One region of the Paenibacillus sp. TSM33 genome, then DNA from elsewhere that is predicted to be linked to it. Evidence: riboswitches for the same ligand, from Rfam matches in the RefSeq annotation. Region 1 holds a riboswitch; each other region holds the start of a gene.
The links. A riboswitch is a leader RNA that binds a small molecule or an ion and turns the genes downstream of it on or off. The one in region 1 is predicted to bind cobalamin.
Positions count from the first base shown of each region.

Region 2: linked by a shared signal. The riboswitch ahead of cobJ (precorrin-3B C(17)-methyltransferase) and the one ahead of ACN6NF_RS24590 (ABC transporter substrate-binding protein) in region 1 are both predicted to bind cobalamin.
Region 3: linked by a shared signal. The riboswitch ahead of ACN6NF_RS06685 (ABC transporter substrate-binding protein) and the one ahead of ACN6NF_RS24590 (ABC transporter substrate-binding protein) in region 1 are both predicted to bind cobalamin.

Region 1 covers NZ_JBLZXB010000023.1:287,484-290,766, forward strand. The annotation lists gene nikB (nickel ABC transporter permease) at 1-122, opposite strand, end outside; gene ACN6NF_RS24590 (ABC transporter substrate-binding protein) at 138-1,721, opposite strand; cobalamin riboswitch at 1,938-2,142, opposite strand; gene ACN6NF_RS24595 (nucleobase:cation symporter-2 family protein) at 2,908-3,283, opposite strand, start outside.
Region 2 covers NZ_JBLZXB010000023.1:56,631-59,913, reverse strand. The annotation lists gene ACN6NF_RS23555 (uroporphyrinogen-III synthase) at 1-452, shown strand, start outside; gene ACN6NF_RS23550 (LOG family protein) at 652-1,206, shown strand; cobalamin riboswitch at 1,264-1,449, shown strand; gene cobJ (precorrin-3B C(17)-methyltransferase) at 1,758-3,283, shown strand, end outside.
Region 3 covers NZ_JBLZXB010000010.1:613,683-616,965, reverse strand. The annotation lists gene ACN6NF_RS06690 (FecCD family ABC transporter permease) at 1-624, opposite strand, end outside; gene ACN6NF_RS06685 (ABC transporter substrate-binding protein) at 621-1,628, opposite strand; cobalamin riboswitch at 1,836-2,049, opposite strand; gene ACN6NF_RS06680 (histidine phosphatase family protein) at 2,150-2,902, opposite strand; gene cbiB (adenosylcobinamide-phosphate synthase CbiB) at 2,917-3,283, opposite strand, start outside.

The DNA of each region.
Region 1 (3,283 bases):
GCGGTGAGTAAAATGAGAGCAGGATCACCAGGGGCCAACCTCATCAGTACAAAAGTCAGCGTAGATACAACGAATACAATGATGGGCAGCTGCGCCACACGTTCCAGTATAAAACGAATCATAGGATACGTTGCTCGTTATTCCGCAATATCGGATTGCGCTGTAATGTAGTAATACTCGATCGGATGCGGCGTAAAGCCCTTCACTCCTTTTTTTACACCAAACACATTGTCAGGATGCACAATGAACGACTGCGGCAAATCTGTATTGATGATATCCAGCGCTTGCAGTGTTACCGCATTACGCTGTGCGGTATCCTTTGCCAACTTCAGGCTGTGAAGAATATTCTCCAGCGGTTTGGAAGCATAACGGCTTACATTCGCTGCACTTGTAGAGGAGTAGAACATGTCCATAAAATATTGCGGCTCCCCTGTATGGGCCGTGAGCATGCTGTACATAGCAAAATCCCAATCGTTTTTGGTCAACGCCTCGTCGATATTTTCCACCTTGCGAATCTTGACCTGGATTCCCTCATTTAGCAATTGGCTCTGAATCACCTCAGCCATGACGGATAGCTCCGGACGCTGAGGGAAGGTCAGCAGTGTAACCTCGAATGGCTTACCCTGCTTGGTCCACGTACCTTGGGCATCCTTCTGCCAGCCATCCTTCGTCAACAACTGCTCCGTCGTTCCGTCCAATGCTTTGCGCTCAATCTTACCGAAGGGAAGAATACTCGGAAACGGGCTGCTTGCTTCCGTACCAAATCCCCTCATGACGGCGCTCACAATGGATGCGCGCGGAATCAGACTGTCCACCACCTTACGGTTGGTTGCATCCTTGAACACAGGCGATTCCATGTTGTACACAATCATATGGGTGCGCAAGGATGGAGCCGACAGCACTTGTAGCTTGTCGTTCTTTTTTAATACCTCTGCGTTATCTACCGGAATATCCGTCGCTACATCCACTTCACCAGACTGCAACGCCATCAGGCGCGAATTACCGTCTGTAATGAATTTCATCGTCGCTTCAGCCAGTCGTGCCTTTTCGCCCCAGTATCCGTCATAACGCTCGACGACCAAGGATTGATCCTTGTTGAAGGCTTTAATTTTGAAAGCACCTGTCATCGCAGGGTAGCTCTGCTCATCTTTCATGGATGCCACATCCAGCACGATCGTTGACGGATCAGCCAGATTGGATACCAGCGCTGCATTCGGTTGGTTTGTCGTAATTTCTAACGTCAGCGGACCAGTTACATCAATGGACTTCACATCCAGTAAATCCTTCGCCAGATGGCTTTTCTCGATTGAGCGCAGCAAAGATGCTTTTACACTTTCTGCATCCATGCTCTTTCCATTATGAAACGTGACCTTATCCTGCAAGCTGAACGTCCACACGTTAGGACTGTCATGTTCCCACTCCTTGGCTAGCCAAGCCACAGGCTCCAGCTTTTCATTCAAACGAATGAGTGTCTCACCGGCACCGGAACGCATCACGTCCCAGCTATTGTCTCCATGCGGATCGACGCCTGACGGTTTCCACGTATACGCCATCACCAGCTTTTTATCTGCTTGAGTCTGTTGTGCAGACCTGTTCTCACCCTTGCCCGAGCTATCCTCCGTCTTTGTGGCTGTGCCACATCCCGAAAGAGCCATGACTGCCATCAGCAGTAGCCATCCTGTACATATGAACCATGAACGCCTATTACGATTGCCTATCATCCCACATTTCCCTCTCTATCTTGTAAAATCGTATAAACCTAACGCAAAACGCGAAAAAAGCATTCCCGACCACCTGATCAGCAGTCAGAAATGCTTTCATTATAAAATGTCAAAACTCACCTCAAAGTCAACTCCAAAACATAGAAGGAATCAGATTGGTTTCAGACATTCCGTATGCAGCACGCCTAACCACCTCCCCAGCATCCCGTGGGTCTGACAGTGATGTCAAAACAGGCAGGTCTCCTGACTCCAAGCGTATCTTTCAGGCCTTCCCGGTTCCTCACAGTTCCAGTGGCTTGTTCTGAAAGCTCCAGCATTACCCTGCTGATGCCTGTATACAGTGGCGGGTCCGTGTCGGAATCTACCGAACTTCCCTTTTAAGTGAACACGCTCAACAACTATCTACATCGTCTCTACGAAACTTCGTACATAGAGTTGTCCGGCTCACACCTGTTTTCTTCCTTTATTCCTTTTTATTACGAATTAGGATTATCTTATTTTGTTGCTACTGGCTTGTCAACAAGTGTAGCGTAATATTTTAAATTTGAATGATATAGTGTGAATCAAGACCAAGGCTATTCATTGCTTGCGCGCAATTGAAGGTATGTCTTAACGTTGCGTGCACGAAATTCACGTGCTAAAATTAGGTATAGAGATAACCACCGTATCCGTATACTAAAAAGAGCCTTCGCCGCGCCAACGGCAAAGACTCTTAGGACTTGAAGGGCTGTGGATCACCACGGCGCGCTAAATGCTTAGCTAAACCCACCGTTAGGCGCCTAACCTAATCAAGCGGTGGGTTTTCGCTTGTTCCGAAATTTCCGACGCAGCCAGCGATAAAGTTTACGAATACTAAACACCAGGCTTAGTAACGTAACCATCCAACGTAGCACATCGTAGCACGACACAAGGTTGACCATCGGCTTCACCCCCTTTCGGGAAGCTGCGCCGTGGTCCGAAAACATCCACCACTATTCAAAGTCCATAAGGTAGATTATACCATTCCCTCATCTACTACTCTAGCAAACTTTTCTACTAGGTTCTCAATCCCCCATTTTCATACAAGAAGAGGGTTATCAATAACTTCATGCTACTGAACAAATAATCATTCTGATTACCGCCATGCCAAACAGCCGGAAAAGAGGCTACGTCCTCTCTCCGGCTGTTTTTGTTTATTTCCTATTCATCAAACCTTCTGTGGAACTTCTGAGACATTAACGCTTTTGACCGATTCACCCTGTTTTCTTGCCAAAACAATGTTCAAGACAATTGCCGTAATCGAGCCAGATACGATGCCGTTTTGCAGCAGCATTTTGGCAAAGCTCGGCAGTTGGTCGAACATTTGCGGCAGAACAGCTGAGCCTAGGCCCACGGCAATACTGCATGCTGCAATCAGCAGATTGCTTTCTTTCCGCAGATCCACTTCTGACAAAATAGACATGCCTGATGCAGCAACCGAGCCAAACATGACGATCATCGCCCCGCCCAGCACAGCGTTAGGAATCACTGTCGTCAAGGCAGCCAGCTTAGGCAGCAAACCGAGGACGACCATGATGCCGCCC
Region 2 (3,283 bases), 230 kb from region 1:
AGGGGAAGGAAGTGCTGTTACAACTGCATGGAGATCCGGCCCCCCGGTTGGTAGAGTGGCTGAATGAGCAGGGCGCAGTGACCCGCCAAGTACTTCCTTATAGGCATATCCCACCTGAAGAAGCAAAATTGCAGGCGTTACTAGATGATGTTATCAATCGTAAGATTGATGCTGTTACGTTCACGAGTGGCCCGCAAATCCGATTTTTGGCCCAATATGCCAGAGAGCAAAATCGCATCGAGGATTTATTGGACGCTTTTCGTGAGGATGTAATTGCTGTATCGGTAGGCAAGGTGACCGCGCAATCCATTTTGGAAGAAGGGATTGAACGAATTGTATTTCCAACTGAAGAGCGCATGGGAGCGATGATGGTAGAGCTGGGCAAATATTTTGAGCATAGCGATTTGGCGCATGGCTACGGTCTGAAGAGTGTGAACGGTCATTTGAAATGAGCTGGAAATGATAAATGCAGTAAGCCAAAATGAACTTATATTTACTAATCCAGCGTAAAATAAAGATAAGGGCCTACGAGGTCTTTATCTTTTTTTGTTGGACATGCATCGACAAAGTTTTTTGTTATAGCGAAAATATTTATCTAATATAATGAATAAGTTTCGATGCATGATATTGAGGACAGGAGCTGAGACGTTTATGAATTCTATTTGTGTATTTGCAGGGTCCAGACCTGGGCATTCATCGGTATATGTTGAGGCGGCAGGCAAGCTGGGTGAAGCTATGGCTCGCCAACATATCCGTCTGATCTATGGTGGTTCCAGCAGAGGACTGATGGGTAAGGTGGCGGATGGACTGCTGGCGGGTGACGGCCAGGTCACCGGTATTATGCCTACCCTGTTATTTGATGCAGAAATCATTCATCGGGGAGTTACCGAGTTTATTGAGGTAGCAAGCATGCATGAACGTAAAGCGGCGATGAGTGAGATGGCCGATGCGTTTATAGCCCTTCCGGGTGGCTTGGGAACCTTTGAAGAGCTGTTCGAGGTATTATGCTGGGCGCAAATTGGCATTCATCGCAAGCCTATTGGGCTGCTAAATGTGAATGGATATTTTGACCCGTTGGTAGAAATGGTACGTCATAGCGTTCAGGAAGGGTTTACTGGGGCCGATCATCCAGCATTACTGAGCATCTCTGCGGTCCCGGACGAATTGCTGCATATGTTAAAAAATAAAGCAAAGAACTTAAAATAAAGCTTTTTTCGTGCTTGCACAACTGATTGAGGCAAGGTTATGATAAGACCCATAATCAAATAGCGGACAGACAAGGTGCCTTTGCGGTTGAGCAAAGGGTAACAGGGAATCGGGTGCAAGTCCCGAGCGGTCCCGCCACTGTAAGGAAGAGGATTCTTTTAAATGGTCACTCGTACAAAACGGGGAAGACGAGAGAATCCGTTGATGCCAAGCCAGGAGACCTACCTTGATCTGTATGCACCGTTAACCTTCGCGGAGAGGATGGGTGTACGAAATCAGGAAATCAGGCACACGTTGCTTTTTCCATGTTGGTTACAGGTTTGCGTGGATATGAACGTGCAGCAGCGTTTGAAGCGCAAACAAAACAGATGGAAAACAACGGCAGATTGGGGGAGACAAGAACTGTCTTCTTACGCTGTTTCGTCTGGTAAGAGAGATACGTACATAGAAACCCCATCCGGGCAGGATGGGGTTTTTTTGAGTTGCAGGATGCCACAAATTATTGAAATAGATAGTATAGCTGCCCTGAAAAGGATGATAGGAGGAGCACGATGAGCCCATTAGGAAAATTGCTGGTGATTGGATTTGGACCAGGAGATATGGAACATATCACAAAACGGGCGTTGGATGCGCTGGCCGAAAGTGAGGTCATTATCGGCTACAATACCTACGTTGATTTGATCCGTCCGTTGTTGAACGGCCAGGAGATTGTACGCACAGGGATGACAGAAGAAGTGAGCCGTGCGCAGGAGGCGGTTCGCCAAGCAGAGATGGGCAAGAAGGTAGCCGTCATTTCCAGTGGAGATGCAGGAGTCTATGGTATGGCAGGGCTAGTGTACGAAGTGCTGATGCAAAAAGGCTGGCGTCGCGAGGACGGGGTTGAGGTGGAAGTTGTGCCTGGGATCTCGGCTATTCAATCCTGTGCTTCGTTGTTGGGAGCGCCGGTTATGCATGATGCTTGCACGATCAGTCTGAGTGATCATCTAACCCCGTGGGAAACGATCGTGAAGCGTGTAGAAGCTGCGGCTTCGGCTGATTTTGTGATTGCATTATACAACCCGCGTAGTGGTCGACGTACTCGCCAGATTGTGGAGACGCAGTCCATTTTACTTCGTTATCGTGATCCGCAAACTCCAGTTGGGCTGGTGAAGAGTGCTTATCGTGAACGTCAGCAGGTTATTGTAACGACGCTGGAAGATATGCTGAACCATGATATCGGGATGCTGACGACCGTAATCATCGGCAACTCCTCGACGACAGTGTATGACGGCTTAATCGTGACTCCGCGCGGCTATCAGCGTAAATACACGCTGGACGCGACCGAACAGGTGCTCAAACCGCATCAGCGGCTTCGCACGGAAGCGGAGCCGTGGTCGCTGGGCGCGCAAGAGGATCGCGCGCTGGATACACCGCAGGGAGGCGGAGCTTTGACTGCGCCTCCCGAGCCTTCCGCGAGCGGCGCTGCGGTTGCCACGCAGGTACGCCCGCAAGCGATGGCTGCCGTGCAGGCTGCGCCTGCGAAGCAAACCGGGACGGCTCCAGCCTCGCTGGCAGCAGAGGCACTAAGCCGCCTCGCTGTCGGCGGCAAGCTGCCGGGCGAAGCCAACGCTCGCTGGAGCGGGCAAGCGCCTGCCGCCCAGAGCGCCGTCGGAACGGCAACGGTGGCCGGAGCAGGGGCTACGGCCGGGATGGAGACAGGCGGCTTTGGCAAGCCTGCGCTGTTTGAGGTGGGGGTTTCCCCTGGCGTGGGAAACAAGAAGTTCACTGCTCGGCAGATGGCCCTGCTTGCCGAGGTAGCGGGTGATGATGGCGAGCTGGAATACACGCCAGATCATCAGATCGTGCTGCGCGTGCCGTGCGCAGACCCCGAGGAACTGGTCGGACGGCTGCGGGATGAACGATTCATTGTCATGCCGATCGGCGATGTGTTTAAGGTGAAAGCATGTGACTTCTGCAATATGGAGAAAGATGATGCGGTGCCTGTGGCTGAGCAATTACAGGTTGTACTTGGCGGATTACAGGCACCCAAGGAAACGAGCATTGCTTTGAACGGATGCGGCATGGCCTGCTATGGAGC
Region 3 (3,283 bases), on a different contig from region 1:
AAGAATTCCCGTATATGACCAACCTCGCAGACTAAGACTTCCCAACGTCCAGTACAATATTTCATTGACTGTTTCCTTCGACATGGCTGTCAGAAAAGAAACAATGGCTCCCCAAAAAAATTGCATCACCACACCTGATAAAATGAGGCTTTGGGTCGGAATTTTCCCACCTTCACGCGCCAACGTCAACACCATCCACAGCGTCAGCATGCCGGTTATAAATGCGACTAGCGGAAGGGTCCATATACCCACAAATGAAAATTGAAGCCCCCAATAAATCAGTACTGCCGCTCCTACCGAAGCTCCCGAGGATACCCCAAGGGTATAGGGATCAGCCAAGGGATTACGCAATACACCCTGAAATCCAGCTCCCGCCAGCGCCAGCGCTGCTCCGACCAACATTCCCAGTAACACTCTTGGCAATCTGACCTTCAAAATAATCTGCTCTGCGGATGTATTCCAATCCGGTGTAAACGTATCACCTAACCACGGTAGGTGGTTGATCAAAATACCTGTGATCTGGCTGACCGGAAGACTGACCGAGCCGATGCCAAGACAGAGCAGCAACGTCAGCAGCAGCAAGACAAGACCTGTCCCCCCAAAACCGATCAGTTTGCGGTTCATTTGAAAATTTCAGGGTACACGCCCTTAGCCACTTCCTTGAGTCCTTCCGTTACACGTGGACCTGGACGGCTGATCAAATTATCGTCCACGGCAAATACACGATTGTTACGAACAGCCGATATTTGATCCCATCCGCTGCGAGCTTTAATGATATCGCCGAGGGTTTGGCCTGTTTTGTCATCCTTCACACTTTTGCTGTACAAAATCACGTCAGGGTTGGTAGCTATAATATTTTCCTCACTGATTTGATACCAGCCCTTCTGCGTGGCACCTACATTTTCACCACCTGCTAATGTAATCAGCTCGTCCATAAATTCGCCTTTACCCACTGTCCAGCCTGGTGAAAATTCGACGTATACCCGCAGCTTCTGCCCTTTGCCGATATTTTTAACTCCTTCTTTTACTTCCGCTACATCTGCTCTCATCTTGTCGGTCACCGCTCTTGCTTCTTTCTGATGATCGGTGATTTTCCCATACAATTCGATGTTAGCTATGACATCTTCAACGGTTTTCGGTTCCGTTTTAAAAATCATAATCCCCATGTCACGCAGCTTAGTCGTAGCCTGTTCACTAAGTGAAATCCCTGCAAAAACGACATCAGGGTTCGCAGCAATGACCGCCTCTTCGTTCGGTTTCATAATACCGCCCACTTTAGGCTTTTTCGTAGCTGCCTCCGGGTAATCAGAGTAGTCGGAGACACCGACAATTTCCTTGTCCAGTCCGATAGCAAACAGCGCCTCGGTTTCTGCCGGGGAGACGGAAACAATCTTGTCCGGTGCTTTTTTGAATGTAAATTCCTGTCCTGTTGCATCCTTAACCGTTAGCGGGTAAACCGTTTTGCCCGGAGGCTCTTGTGCGGTTACGGTCTGTCCCGGCTGCTGTGGAGGAGCTTGGCCCTCTTTATTTTCTGCATTTTTTCCATCCGCGCCACATGCACTCAGCACAACTGCCAATATCAGCGCCAATAGACCTGTTGTCCATACCTTTATTTTCTTTACTGCCATGATTTGCACCCCTTCATACAAAAATCGTTAAGAGCGTTACTTGAACATCATCCGTATTTCCTCATTCCAGCCTTCTTTTCCTATCAAAAAACCCCGTATCCTCATATTAGGACACAGGGGTCACGTTAGCACAGATCGTGCGCAGGCGGGCAGCTTCTTTCCGCATGGACAGTCACTGAGAACACGTCATCCTTTCCTCGAAGGATTATGGTGACAGGCGGACGGGCAGGTATCCTGACTTATGGAAGATGCATGTCCTGATATTCTTTCATGTGCTTGACGGCACATAAAACAGGGCTAATGGGCAATTTTCCATTTACAGTGGCGGGACCGCGTCGGACTCACACCGACTTCCCTTTTAACAGCGCAGTGAAGGAAAACAGTAGATTCCTCACACAGCGCCGACCTCGTCTGCTGGATATTTGATGTAATGGTAGTCAAGCCGTTCTTTTACTTGATGATTATAGGTTAAAAAGAGTTAGCTTACAACCCAAACAGCCGCTTTATTCGCCGTGTTTAACCTAATGAGAAAGCAATCTTGCGATATAGTTGTGCGGTCCAGTCAACCTTAACCGAATCCTAAATGCATCTCCCGGCTTCGGATTTAGACTCCAAAAATCATGGCCTGGCATAAGCATACAAGCCAACTGACGAATTACACCACCATGCGTAACAATCAAAACAGAGGACGGCGCGGCATTAAACCCTATGGACTGAACGTCCATAGCAGTACGCCACGCATACAGAGAGTCTAGAAATTCGCGCAGACGATTCACGAAATCGATCCAAGGCTCTCCTCCAGGAGGAGTAATTCGTTGCGGCTCATCAATCCAAGCGCGATACAACGCCACATCCTTAAGCATGTCATACGTTTTTCCATCCCACTCGCCAAAATGAAGTTCTCGCAGACGTGGCTCCATGATAGGAGGCATAGCAGATAGGGAACGTTCAGTCGTCAATGCTGACTCCGGCAAAATGATCCGCAAAGTCTGGCGACATCGCATCAAGTCACTGCAATAGATTCGAGCAAAGGACTGGCCCTGCACTTTTTTCCGTAAAGGCTTTAATTCCTGCTCTGCTCCAGACAGCAAACCCAAATCGGCATGTCCCAGATATCGACGTTCCTTATTCCATAAGGTTGTGCCATGACGAACTAGCACGAGCTCCATGTCCCACTGCAGATCTTCTTTAGCATCATTCGGCTCAATATCCTGTTGTGGGTTCGGACTTAGTGCACATTCTCGCACTCTTTTCCCTTCTGTATTTTGTTTCAAAATGATGTCACTCCTCACCGCATCCATCCCAAGGCAAAACACCCCGTAGCGCCCAACAAACACAACCCTACAAACATAGTGGATACGGCGAACATCAGCCGGATTGTATGCCGGATATCCTTCGACTCCAGCGGTCGTATCCCTTCGCCCATATATGCCCGAAAGGAGCGTACGCCGTGATACACATTATAGCCACCAAGACGAATCCCCAAGGCACCTGCCACTGCTGATTCGGGGAAGCCGCTGTTTGGGCTTGGGTGCAGATGGGCATCTCGCTTGACTGTTCGCCAGCTTCTTGCAGCATCCAGCCGATACAACCACGCCGCTATCACAAGCATAACTGCTGTGAGGCGAGCCGGAATGTAGTTAGCTACATCGTCC